Regions from separate parts of the Streptomyces sp. NPDC018610 genome, predicted to be linked through region 3. Evidence: riboswitches for the same ligand, from Rfam matches in the RefSeq annotation. Region 3 holds a riboswitch; each other region holds the start of a gene.
The links. Region 3 has a riboswitch for cobalamin ahead of ACH5A8_RS27585 (ribonucleoside-diphosphate reductase subunit alpha). Riboswitches for the same ligand answer to the same signal wherever they lie in the genome.

Region 1: another riboswitch for cobalamin. It lies ahead of ACH5A8_RS06945 (DUF4430 domain-containing protein); the one in region 3 lies ahead of ACH5A8_RS27585 (ribonucleoside-diphosphate reductase subunit alpha).
Region 2: another riboswitch for cobalamin. It lies ahead of ACH5A8_RS02550 (prenyltransferase/squalene oxidase repeat-containing protein); the one in region 3 lies ahead of ACH5A8_RS27585 (ribonucleoside-diphosphate reductase subunit alpha).
Region 4: another riboswitch for cobalamin. It lies ahead of ACH5A8_RS06905 (CbtB-domain containing protein); the one in region 3 lies ahead of ACH5A8_RS27585 (ribonucleoside-diphosphate reductase subunit alpha).

What each region holds. Positions count from the first base shown of each region.
Region 1 is NZ_JBISAL010000002.1:346,073-350,143, reverse strand. It holds gene lysA (diaminopimelate decarboxylase) at 1-461, shown strand, start outside; cobalamin riboswitch at 675-797, shown strand; gene ACH5A8_RS06950 ((2Fe-2S) ferredoxin domain-containing protein) at 856-1,254, shown strand; cobalamin riboswitch at 1,371-1,515, shown strand; gene ACH5A8_RS06945 (DUF4430 domain-containing protein) at 1,677-2,165, shown strand; gene ACH5A8_RS06940 (cobalamin-binding protein) at 2,179-3,099, opposite strand; gene ACH5A8_RS06935 (hypothetical protein) at 3,140-4,071, opposite strand, start outside.
Region 2 is NZ_JBISAL010000001.1:564,601-568,671, reverse strand. It holds gene ACH5A8_RS02560 (CbiQ family ECF transporter T component) at 1-61, opposite strand, end outside; gene ACH5A8_RS02555 (SCO2322 family protein) at 54-746, opposite strand; gene ACH5A8_RS02550 (prenyltransferase/squalene oxidase repeat-containing protein) at 743-1,981, opposite strand; cobalamin riboswitch at 2,092-2,224, opposite strand; TPP riboswitch at 2,325-2,504, shown strand; gene ACH5A8_RS02545 (TetR family transcriptional regulator) at 2,507-3,241, opposite strand; gene ACH5A8_RS02540 (glycosyltransferase family 4 protein) at 3,451-4,071, shown strand, end outside.
Region 3 is NZ_JBISAL010000011.1:252,514-256,584, reverse strand. It holds gene ACH5A8_RS27595 (DUF3311 domain-containing protein) at 1-100, shown strand, start outside; gene mctP (monocarboxylate uptake permease MctP) at 97-1,725, shown strand; cobalamin riboswitch at 1,962-2,116, shown strand; gene ACH5A8_RS27585 (ribonucleoside-diphosphate reductase subunit alpha) at 2,237-4,071, shown strand, end outside.
Region 4 is NZ_JBISAL010000002.1:335,059-339,129, forward strand. It holds partial or broken gene ACH5A8_RS06885 (citrate/2-methylcitrate synthase) at 1-50, opposite strand, end outside; gene ACH5A8_RS06890 (histidine phosphatase family protein) at 171-791, shown strand; gene ACH5A8_RS06895 (hypothetical protein) at 770-1,108, opposite strand; gene ACH5A8_RS06900 (CbtA family protein) at 1,256-2,008, opposite strand; gene ACH5A8_RS06905 (CbtB-domain containing protein) at 2,030-2,251, opposite strand; cobalamin riboswitch at 2,288-2,431, opposite strand; gene ACH5A8_RS06910 (ECF transporter S component) at 2,713-3,537, opposite strand; gene ACH5A8_RS06915 (ABC transporter ATP-binding protein) at 3,534-4,071, opposite strand, start outside.

The DNA of each region.
Region 1 (4,071 bases), on a different contig from region 3:
GGCTGCCCGTTCCCCGGCTGATCATCGAGCCGGGCCGGGCCATCGCGGGCCCCGCCGGGATCGCCGTGTACCGCGTCCTGTCCGTGAAGCACACCGGTGAGCACGTGTTCGTGGCCGTGGACGGCGGCATGAGCGACAACCCGCGCCCGGCCCTGTATGGCGTCCGGTACACGCCGCGCCTGGTCGGCCGGCACAGCACGGCGGACCGCGCCCGGGTCACCGTGGTCGGCCGGCACTGCGAGGCGGGGGACACCCTGGCCGCCGACGCGGAACTCTCCGCCGACGTACGTCCCGGAGACCTGCTCGCCGTCCCCGTGGCCGGCGCCTACCACCTGTCCATGGCTTCCGGCTACAACCTGGTCGGCCGCCCGCCCGTGGTCGCCGTACGCGACGGATCCGCCCGCCTTCTTGTACGCCGCGAATCCCTGGAGGACATCCGCAGCCGTGACGTGGGCCTGTAGCCCCAGATGTCTCCCGGGCGGGTCGGTCTTTTCTCCCCATGCCGACCGTCCCGCCCGGGCCGTGCAGGAAAGCGCACGCCTGCCTCCCGACAGACACTGACTGGACCGCACGATCGGCCCTGGCGAGGCCCCGATGTCTGCTCCTGTGCCCCTGACGGCACTGTCATCCAGATGTCCTGAGATGATGACCGGGACAACAGGCGACGGCGGTCCGAGGAAGCCGGTGTGAATCCGGCGCGGTCCCGCCACTGTGACCGGTGAGCGAATTCCGGCAGGCCACTCCCCAGTGCGGGGTGGGAAGGCGGGGCGAGCGGCGACCCGGGAGCCAGGAGACTCACGCGGTCGCCTCCTCGAGCAAGGCCGGGGCGGATCTCCCCGGGAGGGGAGTGGTGTGATGCCCGAGAGGCCGGCGAAAGAGGCGTCAGGCGAGACTGTGGAGGGGAAGGGTCCGGTGCCCTGCCGAGTAGTCGTATGCCGCGATTGCTGCTGTGGCAGCCCCAAGGTGACCGGAATCGATCACGCCGCACAGACCGCGCGGCTGCGGGCGGAGGTGCCGGTGCGCATCTCCGAGTGCCTCGACGTGTGCGACCAGGCCAACGTCATCGTCGTACAGCCGTCCGCCGCCGGCCGTGCCGCCGGTGCCCGGCCGGTCTGGCTGGGGCTCGTCAACGACACGGACGCGACGGAGGACATCATCGCCTGGGTACGCGCCGGCGGCCCGGGAATCACTCCGTTGCCGGACATCCTCGACCTGTATGCCTTCACCCCTCCGCGCCGCACTGGTACTTCCTGAGGCTTGCGCGCCGGTGGGCTCCCACCCCGTAGCGCCGGAGAACCAATGTCGTGAAGTCCGAATGAGGGGCGTCAAATCCCCATAGGATGAGCACAGTTCGACCGCACACAGGACCGTGATCGGTGTGCGCGCGAGCTGTCAGCACGACAACCGCATAGGCGCGTGACTGGGGGAAGCCGGTGGGAGTCCGGCGCTGACCTGCAACCGTGTGCGGCCGTGAGGCCGCGAGTCGGGATACCCGGCGCGTGCCGCGAATCGCTTCCCACTGTCATGGTCTGCAGCGCGGAGCCGAGAGCCTCGTTCGGGTCGCCCCATCCGGTGCGTCCAGCCGTCGTGCACCACGGCGATGGACCCGCCTTCTCAGCCGCGGGTCCCGCTCGTACGGCGATGGGCTGCGGGCCACCCATAGGAAGGCTCGAGCCTTGCACCGTACATCCGCACGCCGCACCGTGATCGCCGGGGCCGCTCTCGGACTCGCCCTCGCCTCCGCTCCGGCGGTCGCACACGCCCAGAGCACGCCCGGCACGAACGCTCCCGTCAAGGTGACCCTCACTGTGCAGGGTCTGGACGGGCTGCTGTTCAAGGGGAAGATCAGAACCCGTGGCCACGAGGTCACGACGACCACAGGCGGCACGCACAGATGTGACGGCACCAACGGCGGCGCCAACCCCTCCGCCGTGCCGACGCCCACGGCCGCGCTCGACGACGCGGCCCGCAAGCGGCACTTCACCTGGGACGGCACCTGGTACGCCTCGTTCGACGACTTCTCCGTCGACACCATCAAGAACGTCAGTGGGGGCGGCGCCGCCTACTGGAACATCTCCGTCAACGGCACGCCGACTCCGGTGGGCGGCTGCCAGTTCAAGCTGAACGCCGGCGACAAGGTCGCGTTCACCTGGACGGCGTTCTGACCCCTGCCCGTGATCACCTGCCGGGGAACGGACGTGCCTCGGCAGGTGTGACCGGCTCTCCGGCCCGCTCGCCGTGGAGGACGTGGGCGAGCACCTCGGCCCCGCGCACCACGCGTGGTCCGGGGCGGTTGAAGTAGGCCGGGCCGTCCAGCACCCAGACACGGCCGGATCGAACCGCAGGCAGCTCGGACCAGCCTGGCAGACTTGTCAGCAACTCTGCTTCCCTTAGCGTGCGTTCAGGAGGAAAGCCGCACGGCAGGACCAGGACCACGTCCGGCCGTGCGGCGCGCACCGCCTCCCAGGTCATCGGCTTGGTGTGCTCGCCGGGCGCGGCGAGGAGAGCTTCGCCGCCGGCGGTGGTGATCTGCTCGGGCACCCAGTGTCCGGCGGGCCACAGCGGGTCGAGCCACTCGACCGCCGCCACCCGGGGCCGGGCGCGTCCTGCGACCGCCCGGCGGGCCTGGTCCAGACGGTCCAGCAAGGCCGTCCGCTGCTGCTCGGCTCGCTCCCGGACGCCCAGCAGTTCGCCCACGGTGACCAGGCAGTCCAGGACGTCGTCGAGGGTACGCGGCTCCAGGCTGAGGACCCGGGTGTCGGCGTCGAGCAGCCGCACCGCCCGGCTGGCTTTTTCGTAGGACACGGCGCAGACGTCGCAAAGATTTTGGGTGAGGATCACGTCGGGGCGCAGGGCCGCGAGAGCTTCGGTGTCGAGCGTGTACAGCGACGAGCCCGAGTGCGCCGAGCCACCGACGGCGTCGGAGATCTCCTTGCTGGTGAGCGCGTCCTGATCCAGATCCGCCCCAGTCACGACGGGTACGGATGCCACCTCGTGCGGAGGCCAGTCGCACTCGTGGGTACGGCCGACCAGCCGGTGCGACAGTCCGAGCTCGGCGACGATGTCGGTCGCGGCGGGCAGCAGGGAGACGATGCGCATACTCCGACTCTAGGTCTCCGCCGTGACCGACAGGGCTGCGTCAGGCGCCCCAGCGCACGGCGATCGTGTCGCCGACGCCGACGACGGTGCTGCGCGTGGCGGAGGTGAAAGCCGAGCCGTCGATGCTGACCTTCCATGTGTTGGATCCGCTGTTGGCCTTGCCGTTGACTGCGGTGACGGTTCCGGTGCCGGAGGACGGGGTGACGCTCGTGACGCAGCCGGACGGCGTGGCGGCGCTGGTGGCCGCGTCGAGGACGGCGCCCAGCGTGGTCGTCGAGCCGGTCGGCGTGAGCGCGACGGAGCACACCTTCAGGTTGCCCGCGCCGTCGTCCACGGTGAGCCCCAGCTTCGTGGCTGTTCCGGAGGTGAGGGAGGACTGGCTCACCCACTGGGGCGCGCCCGGCGTCGTAGGAGCCGGCGGGGTGGCCGTGAAGCCGCCGCCTGCCACGGCCCGCAGTCCGTCGATGGACGCGTACGCCGTCGGTGAGGTGTCGGTGGGCAGGTACTTGAACCCGCCGCCCGGGTTGAACTGCTGCGCGATCAGGAAGTCCACTGGTGTCTTGCCCATGGAGGTGAGGAAATCACCGGTCTGCGAGTTGATGCCGCAGGCGTTCAGACCGGACACAGCCCAGCCGTTGGAATCGGTGTTGACCCCGAACATGGCGTTGAAGGCGCCGCTGTTCGGCACGAGCTTGCTCTTCAGGAACGCCTTGGCCTGCACGATGTCCGTGTCGGTGTTCGGCACGCCCGACACGCACAGGGCCGCCATCGCCGCTCCGGTCATGTCGATGTCGCTCGCGGCGGAGAGCTGGCTGGGATTGCCCTCCGCCTTGCTGTAGTTCCAGCCGCCGTCGTTGTGCTGGTTGGCCCGCAGGCGCGTGACGACCGCGTCGCGCAGTGCCTGCGGTATGCGGGCCTGCCCGGACTGTGTCTTGGCGCCGTTCAGGGCGAGCGCGGCGAAGACGGTTCCGT
Region 2 (4,071 bases), on a different contig from region 3:
TGGACGGGCCGGGCGCGGCCGGCGGCGTCCGTGCGTCCGCGCCGTCCGGCGTGCTACGCATTCCGGCGCCGCCGGGCCTGCCAGACGGCCGCTCCGGCCAGGACGACGACGACCGCGCCGCCCGCGACGAGACCGACCGAGGGGCCGCCGTTCCCGTCCGGCGCGGCCTTGTCGCCGGGCGCGCCGCTCGCGGCGGCCGTGTCCCCGTCGCCGCCCTTGCCCGCCGTGCCGGAGACCTGTTCGCCGCAGCCCTTGGCCGGGTAGCCGGCGATCGCGCACAGCAGCGCGTCGGTGTCGTAGCGCAGGGGCTTGGCGACCGCCGCCAGGGCTTCCGCCGTGGTGGCGTCGGAGGGCACGCGGGCGCAGGCGGTGCGCGGGGCGGGCGGCGTCTCGCCGGACGGGGCGTCGGCCCGCGTGCCGAAGTCGAGGACGAGGGCCACCCGCTTCAGGCCGTGCCGGGCCTCGGTGCCGGCGCAGATGGCGGCGAAGTCGGCGGCGCCGCGCGGCTTGGCGGCGTCCTGGGAGTCCTCGCTCACCGCGAAGCGCATGCCCTGCACGTCGCCGTCCGAGGGGCGGGCCGTCGAGGGGCCCTGGGTGGCGTACGTCCACCGGTCGCCGTCGCGGTCCCAGAAGGACCAGTAGCGGTAGCCGACGGCCTGCGCCGGCCCCGCGCCCGCCGCCACCAGCAGGGCGGCGGCCAGGAGCAGGACCGGCAGTGCGGACAGCGCGCGCGGGCGGCCGGTCACGGCCGGCGCCCCTGCGCGTTCCCGCGCCGGGTCAGCATGAATCCGACGGCGATGACGACGAGGAGGAAGGCGCCCCCGGCCCACCACACGGCGTGGTTGTCGCCGCTCTTCGACGGCGTGCCGTCCTCGGCGGCCTCGGGCGCGGCGGTGGCCTGCGGCGCGGGGCCCGTGGCGTCGAGCGCCTTCACCAGGTCCAGGCCGCCGAAGTCGCGCGGGTCGGTGCCGGTGGCGTGGGCGGCGAGGACGAGCTGGGCGTAGGCGGCGGGTCCGCCCTGCCTGGCCCACGCCTCGGAGTGCTTCTCCAGCCACTCCAGCGGCTTCCTCGCCCGCGCGGCCCCGCCCTGCGCGGACAGGGCGACGACGGCGTCGGCGGTGTTGCCGTAGTCCGGCTGGGCGGTGGCGCCGGGCAGGACGGAGGTGAGGTAGCCGTGCTCGGCGACGGCGTGCGCGAGGTAGGCGGCGCCGTTGGCGGCGGCCTGCGCGGCGGTCGGCTTGCCGGAGCCGGCGCACCGGGCGGCCTCGCCCGTGCCCTTGCCCGCGGTGGCCGCCAAGCCCTGGCCGAGGGCGGCGACGACACCGGCGGCCGTCGCGTCCGCGTTGGCGGCCAGCTCGCCCTTCTTGTCCGGCTGGTAGGCGAACGCGCCCGCGCCGTCACCCGAGCACGGCAGGGCGAGGCCGAGCAGCGCGTCGTAAGGGGACTTGCCGTCCTTCAGGACGGTGGCGGGCTTCTCGCCGACGGCGCTGAGCGCGCCGATGACGACCGAGGTGGAGTTGGTGTCGCTGGGCCCGCCGGGCGTGTAGCCCCAGCCGCCGTCCTTGTTCTGCGCGGACTTCAGCCAGGCGAGGGCCTTGCCGGTGGCGGCGTCGTGGCCGCCGAGCGCGGCGAGGGCCTGGACGGCGGCGGCCGTGCTGTTGGTGTCGACCATCACCTTGGCGTCGCAGGCGCGGGCCGGCTCGGCGCGGAAGGCGGCGAACGCGCCGTTCGCGCACTGCTGTCCGGTCAGCCAGTCCACCGCCCGCGCGGCGGGCCGCACACCGGCCGTGTGCTGGGCGAGCAGGGCGAGGGACTGGCGCCAGACGCCGTCGTACTCGGGGTCGGTGCTGCCGTAGAGCCCGGAGGGCAGGGCGGCCGGCCTGGAGGGGGAGGAGGACGGCGAACCGGCGGCGAAGGCGGGCGTCGGTATGCCGATCACGGCGACGGCGGCCAGGGCCGCGGCGCAGCGGCAGATGTTCATGATCGGCGGATGCCTCTCCCTGTGGGGAGCCTGGCAGCACGGGGCACCCCCGCGGCTCGGGCTCCGTATACCTCGACGGTGCCGTGCGGCGGCGGGCGCCGGCGCACGTGAGCCGGTCACGCGTACGAGGCAGTCCGGCTCGCCGCGTCGGGAGCGGCTCACGGTTGCGGGTCAGCGCCGGATTCGCACCGGCTTCCCCTGTACGGCTGTGATGACGACGCCGCCACTCTACCGGCCCGTGGTAAGGCCCCCGAGGGGCGGCCACGGCTCCGTCGATCGACCGATTTTCCTGGTTCTGTGGGGTTGCGTACCGGTTCGGGAGGGCTATTCTGGAAGTGGCCTACGAGGCGAGTGAGGGAGTTCGACCGGAGTAGCCGACTTTGGCGAGACGCTGAGGCATCCGCCGGGGCCGACGTCGACGGTCGGGCTGAGAGGCCGGAAAGCCGCAAGGACTGGGCAGGACGGCGACCCCCAAGTACCTGATCCGGACAATGCCGGCGAAGGGAACCCGTCTCGTAGGTTTTCTCATGCCCTGGGCGCCACTGGACCCGCATGGGTGGCCGCGTCCGCGGCCGCGCTGGTGGCCGTGCCCGGCGAGGACCCGGACCGTGCCTGCCCCGCCGGTGTCCTCGACCCGGAGTCCGGCTCCGGCCCCGGTTCCGTCAGGCCGATCAGCCGGCACGCCGTCGCTATGTCCGTCTCGACCTGGGCGGCCGAGGCGCGGCCGGCGAGCCAGGTGATCAGGGCCGAGTGCCAGGTGTGCTCGATCACGCGGACCGCGGAGAGCTGTTCGCCGGTGGGCTCCTCGCGGCCCATCGCCTCCAGGATGATCGCCGTGGTCCGGCACAGGACCCGCTCCACCTCGGTGGCGACGCCGCTGTCCGCGAAGGTCAGGGCGCGGACCATCGCGTCGGCGAGCCGGGGTTCGCGCTGGAGGGCGCGGAAGGTGCGGATCAGGGTCTCCGTCACCCGTTCGGCGGCACTCGCGCCGGCCGGCGGCTTCTCGCGCAGCGTGCCGTGCATCCGCCCCAGCTGGTCGTGCATCGTGGCCACCAGCAGGTGCACCTTCGAGGGGAAGTACCGGTAGAGCGTGCCGAGCGCGACCTGCGAGGACTCCGCCACCTCGCGCATCTGCACCGCCTCGAAGCCGCCCCGGCAGGCCAGCTCGGCGCTCGCGTCCAGGATGCGGCGCCGGCGGGCCTCCTGCCGCTCGCTGAGGGGCGCCGAGTGAGCGCGCGTGGCGCGGGTTTCCGCAGGCATGGGTCCCGTTCCGTGACAGTCGGTGAGGGCGTGCGACCAGACAGCATGCCAGGGCCGCGGCCGTGGCGTGAATCACCCGATCCACCGCCTTGCGGCGAGGCTACCTGCCGGTAGATTCGGAGCCTCCTGGACGATCAAGTCTGAAACTTGTTCTAGATCGACGACCCGACGTAGTCTCGCGGGACAGCGCAGTCAGAAGGGGGCCCGGAGTGTCCGCTGAGGCCAGTCAGGCGGGGTCCCCGGAGGGCGTCGCCGCCGACGGCGAGCGACCGCTCAGGATCGCGCTCCTCACCTACAAGGGAAACCCGTTCTGCGGCGGCCAGGGCGTCTACGTCCGTCACCTCTCCCGGGAGCTGGCCCGCCTCGGCCACCGGGTGGAGGTCATCGGGGCCCAGCCCTACCCCGTGCTCGACGTCCTCGACGGCGCCCCCGGCGACCGCCTGGGCCTGACCGAGCTGCCCAGCCTCGACCTCTACCGCCAGCCGGACCCCTTCCGCACGCCGGGGCGCGACGAGTACCGCGACTGGATCGACGCGCTGGAGGTCGCCACCATGTGGACCGGCGGCTTCCCCGAGCCGCTCACCTTCTCCCTGCGCGCCCGTCGCCATCTGCGCGGACGGCGCGGCGAGTTCGACGTCGTGCACGACAACCAGACGCTCGGCTACGGACTCCTCGGCGACGTCGGCGCCCCCTTGGTGACCACGATCCACCACCCCATCACCGTGGACCGGCAGCTGGAGCTGGACGCCGCCGAGACCCGGCAGCGGCGGTGGTCCGTACGCCGCTGGTACGCCTTCACCCGCATGCAGAAGCGCGTCGCGCGCCGGCTG
Region 3 (4,071 bases):
GTGGGTGATCCTCTCCACGATCCTCACGGTGCTCGCCTACCGGCTCTGGCAGCACGACCAGCGCGCCCGCTCGGCCCGGAAGGACGGTGCGGCGGAATGAAGGACGGCGTCAACGGCGTCGCGCTCGGCGTCTTCATCTTCTTCTTCGTCCTCGTCACCGCCATGGGCTTCCTGGCCGCCCGCTGGCGCCGCGCCGAGAACGAGCACAGCCTCGACGAATGGGGCCTGGGCGGCCGGTCGTTCGGCACCTGGATCACCTGGTTCCTGCTCGGCGGCGACCTGTACACGGCGTACACCTTCGTGGCCGTGCCGGCGGCGATCTACGCGACCGGCGCGGCCGGCTTCTTCGCGGTGCCGTACACGATCCTGGTCTACCCTCTGATCTTCACGTTCCTGCCGCGCCTGTGGTCGGTGTCGCACCGGCACGGGTACGTGACGACCTCCGACTTCGTGCGCGGACGGTTCGGCTCCAAGGGCCTGTCGCTGGCGGTGGCGATCACCGGCATCCTCGCCACCATGCCGTACATCGCGCTGCAGCTCGTCGGCATCCAGGCGGTGCTGGACGTGATGGGCGTCGGCGGCGGCGAGAACACCAACGCGTTCGTCAAGGACCTGCCGCTGCTGATCGCGTTCGGCGTGCTGGCGGCCTACACGTACTCCTCGGGCCTGCGCGCGCCGGCGCTGATCGCGTTCGTGAAGGACGCGCTCATCTACATCGTCATCGCGGTCGCGATCATCTACATCCCGATCAAGCTGGGCGGGTTCGACGACATCTTCGCGAAGGCCGCCGACGCCTTCAGCCAGACCAACCCCGCCACCGGGAAGCCGCGCGGCGCCGTCGTACCGGGAGAGGCGAGCCAGTGGACGTACGCCACGCTGGCCCTGGGCTCCGCGCTCGCGCTGTTCATGTACCCGCACTCGATCACCGCGACGCTCTCCTCGAAGAGCCGTGAGGTGATCCGCCGCAACACCACGATCCTGCCGCTGTACTCGCTGATGCTGGGCCTGCTCGCGCTGCTGGGCTTCATGGCGATCGCGGCGGGCGTCAAGGTCCAGAACGGCCAGCTGGCCATTCCGCAGCTGTTCGAGGACATGTTCCCGGACTGGTTCACGGGCATCGCCTTCGCGGCCATCGGCATCGGCGCGCTGGTGCCGGCGGCCATCATGTCGATCGCGGCGGCGAACCTTTTCACCCGCAACATCTACAAGGACTTCATCAAGCCGGACGCGACGGCCAAGGAGGAGACCCGGGTCTCCAAGATCGTCTCGCTGCTGGTGAAGGTCGGCGCGCTGGTCTTCGTCCTGACCATGGACAAGACGGTCGCCATCAACTTCCAGCTGCTGGGCGGGATCTGGATCCTGCAGACCTTCCCGGCCCTGGTGGGCGGCCTGTTCACCCGCTGGTTCCACCGCTGGGCGCTGCTGGCCGGCTGGGCGGTCGGCATGGTCTACGGCACCCTCGCGGCCTACGGTGTCGCCTCGCCCACGCAGAAGCACTTCGGCGGCTCGGCCAAGGAGATCCCGGGCATCGGCGAGATCGGCTACATCGGCATGACGGCGTTCGTGCTCAACGTGGTCGTCGCGGTGGTCCTGACCTTCGTCCTCAGGGCGCTGAAGGCGCCCGAGGGCGTCGACGAGACCAGCCCCGAGGACTACACGAAGGACGCGGGCGACGCCGGGGTCGCGGTGGAGCTGCCGCCGGCCACGGCCGGCAGCGCCCACTGATCCCGGCGGACAGCCGACGGGCCGCCGGAGGGCTCTCCGGCGGCCCGTCGCCGTACCGGGGCGGCCCGGAGTCCGGCGGCGCGCCGCCGCCCCCGCACAGCGGGGTCCAGGCCCGTCCCAGGGGCGGGCCGGCGGGCTTCGGGGAGGCCCGCGGGCGCCTCTCCCCGCTCACCCTCGCGTTGCCCCTCTGACACGCTGCGCAGTCACCACGACACAACATATGGGGGTGGCTTCACCACCCGGCACAAGATGTATGCTCGTCCTCGCTGTCGCCGCAGGGGAATCCGGTGCGAATCCGGAACTGTCCCGCAACGGTGTACACGTACACATGTGCCCTGATCGCCGTGTACGTGCGTCAGTCCGAGGACCTGCCGACAGCGCACCCGGCCGTCCGGTCCGGGTGCCGACGTCCGGGCCTCGTGGAATGGGCCGGTGGACGCGACGCCGCGTGCGCTCGTGTGCTGCCGCATGCCCTCGACGAGGCCTCGTGCCGAGCGAGGGAGAGCCCCAAGTGACCATCGCGCCTGCGGATCCGGCTTCAGTCGAGGACCGCTTGGAGACCGACGGTCCCGGTGCCGCGCTGCTGCGGACCCTGACCGAGCTGACCACCGACCTCCCCGACGCCGACCCCGGCCGGGTCGCCGCCGCCGCGCTGCGCGGCCGCTCCGCGCACGCCGACGAGGCCGAGTTGCGCGAGCTGGCCACCGAGGCGTCCGCCGGGCTCATCTCCGAGGACCCCGCCTACTCCCGGCTGGCGGCCAGGCTGCTGACCCTCACCATCCGCGCCGAGGCCGGCTCGCAGGGCGTCACCCGCTTCACCGAGTCCGTCGCCGTGGGCCACCGCGAGGGGCTGATCGCCGACCGGACCGCGGACTTCGTGCGTCGGCACGCCGAGCGTCTCGACGCGCTGGCCGACCCGGCCGCCGACGACCGCTTCGGCTACTTCGGCCTGCGCACCCTGCACAGCCGCTACCTCCTGCGGCACCCGATCACCCGCAAGGTGATCGAGACGCCCCAGCACTTCATGCTGCGGGTGGCGAGCGGCCTCGCCGAGGACGACACCGCCCGCTCCGTGGACGAGGTCGCGGCGCTCTACGGGCTCATGAGCCGCCTCGACTACCTGCCCTCCTCCCCCACGCTCTTCAACTCCGGCACCCGGCACCCCCAGATGTCCTCCTGCTACCTGCTCGACTCCCCGCAGGACGAGCTGGACAGCATCTACGACCGCTACCACCAGGTGGCCCGCCTGTCCAAGCACGCCGGCGGCATCGGCATCGCCTACTCCCGCGTGCGCTCGCGCGGTTCGCTGATCCGCGGCACCAACGGCCACTCCAACGGCATCGTGCCGTTCCTGAAGACCCTGGACGCCTCGGTGGCCGCGGTGAACCAGGGCGGCCGGCGCAAGGGCGCCGCGGCGGTCTACCTGGAGACCTGGCACTCGGACATCGAGGAGTTCCTGGAGCTGCGGGACAACACCGGCGAGGACGCCCGCCGCACCCACAACCTCAACCTGGCGCACTGGGTCCCGGACGAGTTCATGCGCCGGGTGAACGCGGACGCGCCGTGGTCGCTGTTCTCCCCCGCGGACGTGCCCGAGCTGGTGGACCTGTGGGGCGCGGAGTTCGACGCCGCCTACCGCGCCGCCGAGGCGAGGGGCCTGGCCCGCAAGACCATGCCGGCCCGCGAGCTGTACGGCCGCATGATGCGCACCCTCGCGCAGACCGGCAACGGCTGGATGACCTTCAAGGACGCCGCCAACCGCACCGCCAACCAGACGGCCGAGCCGGGCCACGTCATTCACTCCTCGAACCTGTGCACGGAGATCCTGGAGGTCACCGACGACGGCGAGACCGCGGTGTGCAACCTGGGATCGGTCAACCTCGGCGCGTTCGTGACCGGCGGGGAGATCGACTGGGACCGGCTGGACGAGACCGTCCGCACCGCCGTGACCTTCCTGGACCGCGTGGTCGACATCAACTTCTACCCGACCGGGCAGGCGGGCCGCTCCAACGCCCGCTGGCGGCCGGTGGGCCTCGGCGCGATGGGTCTGCAGGACGTCTTCTTCAAGCTGCGCGTGCCCTTCGACTCCGCCGAGGCGAAGGCCCTGTCCACCCGTATCGCGGAGCGGATCATGCTCGCCGCCTACGAGGCGTCCACCGACCTCGCCGAGCGGCACGGGCCGCTGCCGGCCTGGGAGAAGACCCGCACCGCCCGGGGCGTGCTGCACCCCGACCACTACGACGTCTCCCTCACCTGGCCCGAGCGGTGGGCGGCGCTGCGTGAGCGGATCGCGTCCGTCGGCATGCGCAACTCGCTGCTGCTGGCGATCGCGCCGACCGCCACCAT
Region 4 (4,071 bases), on a different contig from region 3:
GCATCCCGCATGATGGGCACGCGGGAGTCACCGTGGTTGTAGACGCGGTGTGGTACCGAGAGGGTTTATCAGGCCGTCCAGCAGGCGGTGCACAAGACGACCGTGACCCGGCCGTCCCGCAAAGCGGTGGGCACCCACGCCCCCATGACACCGACAGCAGGAGCAGCCCCGTGACCAGTCGCGTCACCTTCGTCTCACCGGCCACGAGCCCATCACTGCGAAGGGCCCGGTTCTACGACGGCGACTCGATCGATGACACCGGCACGGCTCGCGCCCGTGCGGGCGCCGGGTCACTGTCCGTGCCCGCGCACGTGCTCGTGTCCCCGAGTGCGCGCTGTCGGCAGACGGCGAGCGCGCTCGGCCTCGACGGCGGAGAGACGCCGGAGCTGGCCGGGCTGGACGTGGGCCGCTGGCGAGGCCGCACGCTGGAGGCGGTGGCGGCTGCCGAGCCGGAAGCCGTGGCCCACTGGCTCACGGACCCGTGCAGCGCACCGCACGGGGGTGAGTCCGTACAGGTCCTGTGCGAGAGGGTCTCACGGTGGCTGGAGGGAGCGGGGGCTTTCGAGGGTCGTGTGCTCGCTGTGGTCGAGCCGGAGGTGGTGCGGGCGGCGATCACACAGGCGTTGGACCTACCCGCCACTGTTTTCTGGCGCCTCGATGTGCCACCGCTCACGGTGACCGAACTCAGCGGCCGAGCCGGGCGCTGGAATCTGCGGCTCGGACGCCCCCTGGGCGTGCCGGACGTCGACTGGGACTCAACTACCGGCGCTCAGGGCTCTAGGGCCCGGTGACGGCGCAGCAGCGACGCCAACTCGCACCGCAGGCAGGCACCAGCAGCATTCGTCCGGGTGGCCGGGCTTTCGGGGCAGGTCGTCGACGATGTGCGGACCTGCCCGCTGCAGCCCTCCCCCTGTGCGGCAATCAGTGCCTCCAGGTCGCGGAGTAGTTGTTCGGTGCGTTTGGCTTGCTGGGCGAGGACCCGCACCCGGGCGCTCTGGCCGCCGATCTGCCGTCGGCTGGCGATCAGTTGGTCGTATTCCTCCCGGGTGAGGGCGACCGCCTCGCGGCCACCGAGGGTGATGTGGCGCGGCTGGGGGGTTTTGGCCACTCGGTTCCTCCGCTCATCGGCCGGGTGGTCCGCGTAGGGTCGGGCTGCACTACCGAGCCGTACTCACTCTTCCGTCGGAATCGGTGTCCGGAGAACGCCAGAAGGCCCCCGGATGGTTCCGTAGGGCCCTCTGTTGTCCGGAAGGAATCAGTGCGCGGCCGGAACCGCGCGGCCGCTCGCGGCTGCCGCCGGCTTCGGGTGCAGCAGGCGTTCCGCCAGTTCGCCGAAGAGCAGGCCGAAGCCGGCCCACATCGCGGTCTGGATGGCCAGTGCGGACAGCCGGAACCGCCACAGCAGGGCGGCCGGAAAGTCCTTCGGCACCTCGTTGATGACGGGCAGGAACTCGTAAGCCAGACCGATCATGACGGCGAACGCGGTCACCGCGACCACTGTCGCCCACCAGGTGCCGAGACTGGGCGCCAGGCGCTTGCCCAGGAGGGTGGCAGCGACCGCGAGGAGGACGCTGAGCAGCATCATCAGGAAGTACAGCGTGGTCCGCTTGCTGATGGTGTCGGGATCGCCGACCGACGGCGGGTTCGCCGGGTACTTCAGGAAAGGCACGACATAGACGGCGAGCAGAGCGCAGCCGGACAGCAGCAGCGCGGTCGCCCGCGGGCTGAAGCGGCCCACGCGGCCCAGGGCGAAGCAGTACGCGAGGGCGGCGATGCCGCCGAAGGCGACCCCGTAGACGAGGACGCCGGTGGCGAGGCCCGCGGTGGACTGCAGGGAGCGGGAGACGACTTCCATCTCGTGCTCGTGGGAGTGGGCGTCCTCGAAGGCGATCGCCTTGTCGACGCTCGGCTCACCGAGGAGGTAGGCGACGACGAGGGCGAGCACGCCGGCGGCAAGGCCGGCGAGCATGCCCCGCACGAGGAGATTTCTTACCGTTGCGGAGTTCATGGGAGTCGGGCGTCCCTCGCGTCAGTGGCAGGGGAAGCCGAGCAGGTGGCGTGCGTCGTGCACCCACTCGTGGACGTCCGTGCCGTTGAACACGGAGGTGGCGCCCTGCTCGGCGCCGACGAAGTACAGCAGGACCAGCATCAGGATGCCGAAGAAGACCGCCCACGGCGCTATCGCCTTCAGCGGCAGCTTGGCGGGGATGGTGGGAGTGGTGGCTGTCGGCTGGGCGACGGTCTGCGCCATGGCAGAACCTCCTCTGGGAGTTCGCGTCCCATCTCGGTGGTGCACAGGACGACGGCCACGGGTCTGACTCACGCGACACCCGAGAGGTGTCCCGCATACAGTGGCGCGACCGTGCCGGATTCCCACCGGCTTCCGTCTCGCCGTCGTCGATATCGGACAGACCGTACCGCGTGGTGCGGGCACCGGCCAAGACCGCCTTCCTCCCAAGTGATCTTCCTCTCCCACCGCCCGGGACGGTGCGGGTTCGGGCTTCGGGACTCAGCGGTGACCGAACACCGGTGGTCGTTCGTCGACGAAGGCGCCCATGCCCTTCTTCCGGCCGACGGTCGCCAACAACGCGTAAGGGGACCGTTGTCCGAAGCGGACGCCGCGGGTTCCAGGCACACCACTCGGGCTGCGCCGCGGTGGCGACGGCGATCGCAGCCTCGGTCTCGTCCCGATTCGCCAGGGGCATCTCCGAGTCAGCGAGGCTTGGATGCAACCGTCCTCGGGCCCGCGAAGCGCACGGGCGCACTGAAGCGGGCCTTGCGCGCGGCCCGCCGGAAGGTGGTCAGTACGGCTGGCCCCGCCAGCAGCACGCACACGAAGTTGGTGATGGCCCGCCCGGTGTCCCAGCCCAGCGAGGTGGCCAGGTCGAAGGCGACATAGCGATGCCACTGCTCCGTGAAGGGCAGACCCGGCAGGTACGCGATCGAACTGTTGGGATCCAGGGAGAAGGGCCAGAAGGAGAGGTTGAGGAGGAAGCCGAAGAGGTAGCCGGAGAGCGAGCCGTAGACGGCCAGCATCAGCACCTCACGCCGGCCGCTCGCTCGGGGGAGGAATCCGGCGAGCATCCCCACGAAGGCGCAGCCGAACATCTGATACGGCATCCACGGGCCCACTCCCCCGGTGATCAGTGCCGAAGCGAACAGCGAGGTGCAGCCAAGCACGAAGCCGAAACCTGGGCCGTACACCCTTCCTGCCAGGACCAGGACGAAAAAGACGGTCTCGATGCCCGCAGTTCCGGCGCCGAGCGGGCGCAGGGCGGCGTTGACGGCGGAGAGCACGCCCAGCATGGCGAGCGACTTGGAGTCGATGCCGCCCTCGGCGATCTCCGAGAGGACCACGCACAGGACCAGCACCAGCAGGACGCCGAAGATCAGCGGGGGCGCGTAGTTGGAGCCGAACGTGCCCGGCGCGACCACGAAGGGCCAGAAGAAGGCGACGAGTCCGAGGAAGGCGGCCAGTGCCATGATGACGCCGACGCGCGGGGTCAACCGGATGGCATTGCCGATGCGCGTACTCATGGGCGTGCTGCCTCGTCTCGTTCGGTGCCGAGCGCCTGTGCCACTTGGTGGACCGTCAGGAACGGCAGCGGGGAGAGGATCTTCGCCGTCTGCGGGGCGAACGTCGGCGAGGACACGATGACCTCCGTGGTCGGGCCGTCGGCGACGACATCGCCTTCGGCCATGACCACGACGCGGTCGGCGGCCCGGGCGACGAATTCGACGTCGTGCGTGGAGATGACGATCGTCCGGCCCTCCTCCGCGAGAGCGTCCACGATGCCGATCAGTGCCGTCTTGGCCCGGTAGTCCAGTCCCCGGGTCGGTTCGTCCAACAGGACGACCCGGGGCGCGGCGGAGAGCTGGATGGCGAGGACCAGAGTGAGTTTCTGCCCCTCGGAGAGATCTCGGGGATGGGCGGAGTCGTCGATGCCGGGAGCCAGCCGGTCGAGCAGGGCACGCGCCTTGATCTCGGTGCCCGAGTCCGCGTCGGCTTGGGCGAGTTCCTGCTTGACGCTCTCCAGGTAGAGCAGGTCGGTCGGGGTCTGCGGGACCAGC